Regions from separate parts of the Streptomyces sp. NPDC057002 genome, predicted to be linked through region 3. Evidence: riboswitches for the same ligand, from Rfam matches in the RefSeq annotation. Region 3 holds a riboswitch; each other region holds the start of a gene.
The links. Region 3 has a riboswitch for cobalamin ahead of ACFT32_RS08145 (ABC transporter substrate-binding protein). Riboswitches for the same ligand answer to the same signal wherever they lie in the genome.
Positions count from the first base shown of each region.

Region 1: another riboswitch for cobalamin. It lies ahead of ACFT32_RS19515 (ribonucleoside-diphosphate reductase subunit alpha); the one in region 3 lies ahead of ACFT32_RS08145 (ABC transporter substrate-binding protein).
Region 2: another riboswitch for cobalamin. It lies ahead of ACFT32_RS02935 (energy-coupling factor ABC transporter permease); the one in region 3 lies ahead of ACFT32_RS08145 (ABC transporter substrate-binding protein).

Region 1 is NZ_JBHURZ010000003.1:1,028,667-1,030,894, forward strand. Features, by position in the region: gene ACFT32_RS19515 (ribonucleoside-diphosphate reductase subunit alpha) at 1-960, opposite strand, end outside; cobalamin riboswitch at 1,083-1,239, opposite strand; gene ACFT32_RS19520 (GNAT family N-acetyltransferase) at 1,275-1,781, opposite strand; gene mctP (monocarboxylate uptake permease MctP) at 1,862-2,228, opposite strand, start outside.
Region 2 is NZ_JBHURZ010000001.1:656,827-659,054, reverse strand. Features, by position in the region: gene ACFT32_RS02940 (energy-coupling factor ABC transporter substrate-binding protein) at 1-250, opposite strand, end outside; gene ACFT32_RS02935 (energy-coupling factor ABC transporter permease) at 247-948, opposite strand; cobalamin riboswitch at 978-1,185, opposite strand; gene ACFT32_RS02930 (serine/threonine-protein kinase) at 1,242-2,228, opposite strand, start outside.
Region 3 is NZ_JBHURZ010000002.1:11,947-14,174, reverse strand. Features, by position in the region: gene ACFT32_RS08145 (ABC transporter substrate-binding protein) at 1-960, opposite strand; gene ACFT32_RS08150 (FecCD family ABC transporter permease) at 1-4, opposite strand, end outside; cobalamin riboswitch at 1,087-1,276, opposite strand; gene ACFT32_RS08140 (CoA-binding protein) at 1,363-1,770, shown strand; gene ACFT32_RS08135 (4-hydroxybenzoate 3-monooxygenase) at 1,807-2,228, shown strand, end outside.

The DNA of each region.
Region 1 (2,228 bases), on a different contig from region 3:
CTCCAGGAACTCCTCGATGTCGGAGTGCCAGGTCTCCAGATAGACCGCGGCCGCGCCCTTGCGGCGACCGCCCTGGTTCACGGCGGCGACCGAGGCGTCGAGCGTCTTCAGGAACGGGACGATGCCGTTGGAGTGGCCGTTGGTGCCGCGGATCAGCGAACCGCGCGCACGGATACGGGAGTAGGACAGCCCGATGCCGCCCGCGTGCTTCGACAGCCGCGCCACCTGGTGGTACCGGTCGTAGATCGAGTCCAGCTCGTCCTTGGGGGAGTCGAGGAGGTAGCAGGACGACATCTGGGGGTGCCGGGTGCCGGAGTTGAAGAGGGTGGGGGAGGACGGGAGGTAGTCGAGGCGGCTCATGAGCCCGTAGAGCGCGGCGACCTCGTCGACGGCCTGTGCCGTGTCGTCCTCGGCGAGGCCGGCGGCGACGCGCAGCATGAAGTGCTGGGGCGTCTCGACGACCTTGCGGGTGATCGGGTGGCGGAGCAGGTAGCGGCTGTGCAGCGTCCGCAGGCCGAAGTAGCCGAAGCGGTCGTCGGCGGCCCGGTCGATGAGCGCGTCGAGCCGGGCGGCGTGCAGGCGCACGAACTCGGCGGTCCGGTCGGCGATCAGCCCCTCCCGGTGGCCGACCGCGACGGACTCGGTGAAGCACGTGACGCCCTGGGAGGCGGCCTCTTCGCGGATGCCGATCGTCAGCAGGCGCGCGGCCAGCCGGGAGTAGGCGGGGTCCTCGGAGATGAGGCCGGCGGCCGACTCCGTCGCGAGCTCGCGCAGTTCCACGATGACATCCGGCACGGCCCCCCGCGCGGACCGGCCGCGCAGCGCGGCGGCGGCGACCCGGCCGGGGTCGGCGTCGGGGAGATCGGCGGTCAGCTCGGTCAGGGTCCGCAGCAGCGCGGCACCGGGACCGTCGTGCTCTTCTTCGGAAGCTGAGACCGGTTCGGCTGGCGCGATGGTCACGTGGGGCTCTCCCTCGCTCGGCAAGGGGCCTCGCACAGGGCAGGGGGCAGCACACGAGCGCACACGGCGTCGCGTCCACCGGCCCATTCCACGAGGCCCGGACGTCAGGGCACCCCGGCCGGACGGCCGGGTGCGCTGTCGGCAGGTCCTCGGACTGACTCCTGTGCGTGGCGTTCTGGGAACAGACATGCACAAGTACACCGTTGCGGGACAGTTCCGGATTCGCACCGGATTCCCCTGCGGCGACAGCGAGCACGAGCATACATCTTGTGCCGGGTTCGGGCGGCACCCCCAGATGTTGTGTCGTGCTGGTTTCAGAGCGTCAACTGGTAGGTGAGGAGAGTGATGTCCGCCAGCTGCGGGAGCGGGTTCCAGTCGCGCTCGGGAGTGCGGGTGAAACCCAGGCGTTCGTAGATGCGGTGGGCTGTGCGCATGGTGCGCTGGGTCGACAGCACGATGCGGACGCAGCCGGGCGTGGCCCGTGCGCGGTCGATGCAGGCGGCTACGAGGGCCTCGCCGGTGCCGCGGCCGCGGGCGGTGTGCGAGACCGCGAGCATCCGTATCTCGGCCTCTCCCGGGCCGGCTATGTCGGCCATGGGGCCGCCGGACGGTACGAAGGTGACGCCGCCGAGGAGGGTGTCGTTCTCGACGGCGACCAGGACGTCGGCTGCGGCTGCCCGTCTGGCGACGTCTCGCAGTTCGTGGAGGTACTCGTCGCTCTCGCCGAAGTCGAGAAGGCCGTCGGCGAGATAGGCGTGGGCCGTCATCTCGCCGAGGGGGCCGTACTCGGTGGGCTTCACTCGCCGGATCAAGGTGTCCATGGCGTGAGTGTGTACGACAGCGGGCCGCCGGTGTGGTTGATTACCGGCGGCCCGCTGCGGGCGTACGTGCCCGGTCGGTTCTAGTGGGCGGAGCCCGCGGTGGCCGGCGGAAGCTCCACCTGGACCCCCGGGTCGCCCGCGTCCGCCGTGTAGTCCTCCGGCTTGGTCTCGTCGATGCCGTCGGGGGCCTTGAGGGCCTTCAGGGCGAAGGTGAGGACCACCGTCACCACCACGTTCAGGACGAACGCCGTGAGGCCGATGTAGCCGATCTCGCCGATGCCGGGGATCTCCTTCGACGAGCCGCCGAAGTGCTTCTGGGTCGGCGAGGCGACCCCGTACGCGGCGGCAGTGCCGTAGATCATGCCGACCGCCCAGCCCGCGAGCAGCGCCCAGCGGTGGAACCAGCGGGTGAACAGGCCGCCGACCAGGGCCGGGAAGGTCTGCAGG
Region 2 (2,228 bases), on a different contig from region 3:
GGACACCGGCGCCGAGCGCCGCCTGAAGGGAGAACAGGGCCGACTCGATCTCACCCGACGGCGGCTCGTACAGCGGCGAGAACCAGGGCTTGTAGTCCGGCTCGATCTCGGTGATCGCCGTCTCCGCCTCACCGTCGGCGCCCGTGAACGGCTCCTCCTTGTGATCGCCCAGGCCGAGCGCGAGCGGCAGTACGGCGAGCGCGGCCACGGCGAGCAGCAGCAGGAGGTTGATCTTCGTGTTCTTCTTCATCGGGTCGCCGCCTCGGTCTCGGTCACGGACTGCTTCTTGGCGAGGAGCACACCCAGCCGGGTCAGTTCTCCCTTGCTGGACTGCACCAGCAGCCGCATCACGAGCACCGTCAGCAGCCCCTCGCTCACCGCGAGCGGGATCTGGGTGACGGCGAAGATGGTGCCGAACTTGCCGAGCGCGCCCACGAACCCGCTGCCCGGGTCGGGGAAGGCGAGCGCCAGCTGAACGCTGGTGACGCAGTAGGTGGACAGGTCGGCGAAGAACGCCCCGAAGAAGACCGCGACCATCAGCGGCACGTCGTACCGCCGCAGCAGTTTGTACACGGCGTATCCGGCCCAGGGCCCGACGATCGCCATGGAGAAGACGTTGGCGCCGAGCGTGGTCAGTCCGCCGTGGGCGAGCAGCAGCGCCTGGAAGAGCAGGGTGATGGTGCCCAGCACCGCCATGATGGGTGGCCGGAACAGGATGGCTCCCAGGCCCGTTCCGGTCGGGTGGGAGCAACTGCCGGTGACCGACGGCAGTTTCAGGGCGGACAGGACGAACGTGAAGGCACCGGAGGCACCGAGGAGCAGGGTGCTCTCGGGGTGCTCGCGCACCTCACGGGTGAGCGACCGGACCCCGTGGACGACGAACGGTGCCGACGCGACGCCCCAGGCGACCGCGTGTGCGGGTGGCAGAAAACCCTCGGCTATGTGCATGGCTCAGCAGACCCTCTCCAGCACCTCGTGGATGGTTGACGTGCCTTGGCCGGTCTCCTGGCTGACGGGTACCACCGCCCGTACTCCGCCTTCCCGGGTCACAAGGACCCAGTGGCTGCCCGTGAGGGCTGGAGCCGGACTTCCCGATTCACAGTGGCGAGGGCCGCACCGGCATCACACCGGATTTCCCGTTCACCAAGGCGTGGTGACAGTAATGCCGAGATAAGGACGATGACAAGCCACCCGAGGGGGCGCGCGAGGGGGCGTCCGCTCGCACACCGGCGCAGGGCCGCTCAGTCGTCGCCCCCGTCGTCATCGTCGTCCCCGTCCTCCCAGGTCTGACGGGGCTTCTCCTGCTGGGGTTTGTCCGCCTTTTGCGGTGGGTCGGCCGTCTCCTGCACCGGAGTCGTGGGGCTGGGTGTGGCTTCGACGGGGGTCGGGAGAGGAGGCGCGGTGGTGGACGGGGTGATATCGGCCACTGTGCCGGTGGCCGGAGTGCCGCTGCCCGGAGCCGTGTCCTCCGCTGGATCGGAGGAGAGGGGCGAGGCGGAGTCCGCGGACGGTGTGGCGGCGGGGCTGCTCGCGGAGGGGGACGCGTCGGGTTCCGTGCCCTCCGTCGCGGTGTTGTCGGGCGAGAACCACAGCATTCCGGCGAGCATAGCGGCGGCGAAGAGCGCCGCGGCGGCGATCGTCGCGGCCGCTCTGCGGCGGTGGTCGTGGCCGCCCCGGGGCGCGGCGCGACGCGAACGGCCGGCCTGGGGCGTGCGGCCGGTGCGCAGCCCCGGGGCGCCGGGCAGCGCATAGGTGGCCGGGTCGCGGGTCTCGGCGGCCGGATACGGCCTGGGCGTGGCGGACGTCACCGGGGGCGCGGCCTCCGGCAGCGGCTCGGGCAGCCCTCGCCAGGCGCCCCCGGCGAACCACTCGGCGGTCCGCTGGGCGGTGGGCCGGTCCTCGGGCTGCTTGGCGAGCAGGCCGAGCAGGTAGTTCTCGAAGGCCGGCGGGAGTCCGGCGACACCGAGCTCGCGGGGCGGAACGGGCGCGGAGTCGAGGTGCTGGTGGAGGAGCGCGACGGCGGTGTCCGCCTGGAACGGCGGCCGTCCGCTGAGGAGTTGGTAGAGCAGACACCCCAGGGAGTACATGTCGGAGGCGGGACCGGCCGGCTGGCCCAGGGCGCGTTCGGGTGCGAGGTAGAGGCCGGTGCCGACGATCTGGCCGGTGGCGGTGAGCGCGGCGCCGGGGTCGTCGAGGAAGCGGGCGATGCCGAAGTCGCCGATTTTCAG
Region 3 (2,228 bases):
TCACTTCACGAGCCCGAACTCACGCAGTCCGGCCGCGACCTTCTCCACGCCCTCGACCGTGCGGATGGTCGGGTTCATGGCCTGTCCGCTGAGCAGCACGTACCGCTTGTGCTTGACCGCGTCCATGTTCTTGGTGACGGGGTCGGACTCCAGGAAGGCGATCTTCCGCTTCGCCGACTCCGCGGTCTCCGAGTCGCGGGTCAGGTCGCCGATGACGAGGACATCGGGGTTGCGGTCGGCCACGGTCTCCCAGTTGACCTGCGGCCACTCCTCGTGGGTGTCGTCGAAGACGTTCTTCGCGCCGAGGGCGCGGGTCATGATGCCGGGCGCTCCGCAGCAGCCGGCCAGGTAGGGCGACTCGGAGTTGGCGAACCAGTACAGCAGGGAGACGCCGGAGGCGTCGACGCCCCGCGTGGCCTTCTCCATCCGCTGCTGGAGGGAGGCCACGAGCTTGTCGCCGCGGTCCTTCACCCCGAACACGGTCGCGAGGTCCCGCACCTCGCCGTAGACGGCGTCGATGCCCAGCGCCTTGTCGCGCTTGCCGTCGCCGCCGCCCGAGTTGTCCTTGCCGGCGCAGTCGGACGGGGAGACGTACGTGGGCACGCCGAGCTTCTCGAACTGGTCGCGGGTGGCGACGCCGCCCTTGCCGAGGGTGGAGACGAAGGACGCGGCGACGAAATCGGGCTCGGAGTCCAGGACCCGTTCGAAGGAAGGGTTGTTCTCGGCGATGCGCGGCACCTTCGCGTTGGCCTTCTCCAGCCCCTTCATCACGGGGTCGGTCCAGGTGGCCGTGCCGGCCATCCGGTCGGCGAGACCGAGGGAGAGCAGGATCTCGGTGGTGCCCTGGTTGAGGGAGACGGCGTGCCGGGGCGCCTTGTCGACCCGGACCTCCTGGCCGCAGTTGTCGAGGGTGGCGGCCGCCCCGGCGGTGGGGGCCTTCGAGCCCCCGCAGCCGGTCATGAGCAGGGAGCCGGCCGCGAGCAGGACGGCGGCACGGGCGGGTCGGGCGAGGGGCAAGGAAACCAGTCCTCAGACGTCGAGGGCCCGATCGCGGAGCCCGGTCGTACGGTGCTCCCCCGCCGCCGGCCGGCCGCGGGGGCCGCCAGCAGGTCTTCGGACTCGGGTTCACCCGGTGCGGGGCGCCTTCCCGTACGACGTCCAGCCGTACAGTGGCCGCGGCCCCGCCCGTCCCCCTCACCGCTGCGCGTCAGTTCCGGATTCGCACCGGATTCCCTGACCCACGTACATGGGTTCGACTGGCCTCGGCAAGCTATCACGGTGGGCTTCGGGGAATCACCGCGCGCCCCGCGTCGTTCCCCGGACAGCAGCTCTTCCGCGACGCGACTCCCGAGGAGGCCGCCGGTGTACGGCGACGACGCAACGGTCCGCAGGATCCTCACCGAGCTCGGCGATACTTGGGCCGTGGTGGGCCTGTCGTCGAACCGGCAGCGCGCGGCGTACGGCGTCGCCGCGGTGCTCCAGCGGTACGGCAAGCGCGTCGTGCCCGTGCACCCCAAGGCGGAGACCGTGCACGGCGAACAGGGGTACGCGAGTCTGGCGGACATCCCCTTCGACGTGGACGTCGTGGACGTGTTCGTGAACAGCGACCTCGCCGGAGCGGTCGCGGACGAGGCGGTCGCGAAGGGCGCCGGGGCGGTGTGGTTCCAGCTCGGCGTCGTCGACGCGGCGGCGTACGACCGCACCCGGGCCGCGGGCCTGGAGATGGTGATGGACCGCTGCCCGGCGATCGAGATCCCGCGGGTCGGGTGAGGGGCACGACCGTCGCGCCCCCTCCATAATGAGCGCATGACCCAAGCCTCCCCGCCCGCGGACGCAGGCTCCCCCGGGCGTTTCCCGGTCGTCGTCGTGGGCGCCGGTCCCGCCGGGCTGACCGTCGGCAACATCCTGCGGGCCGCCGCCGTGGACTGCCTGGTGCTGGAGGCCGAGACCCGGGAGTTCATCGAACAGCGGCCCCGGGCCGGGGTCATCGAGGAGTGGGCCGTCCGCGGCCTGGAGAAGCGGGGCCTCGCCCGGAACCTGCTGGACTGCGCGGAGCTGCACACCGCGTGCGAGTTCCGCTTCGACGGGGAGCGGTACCGGTTCCACTACGGCGAGATGACGGGCAGTCACCACTTCGTCTACCCGCAGCCGTTGCTGGTGACGGACCTGGTGCGCGAGTACGCCGACGTGCGGGGCGGGGAGATCCGCTTCGGGGTCGGGGACGTGGA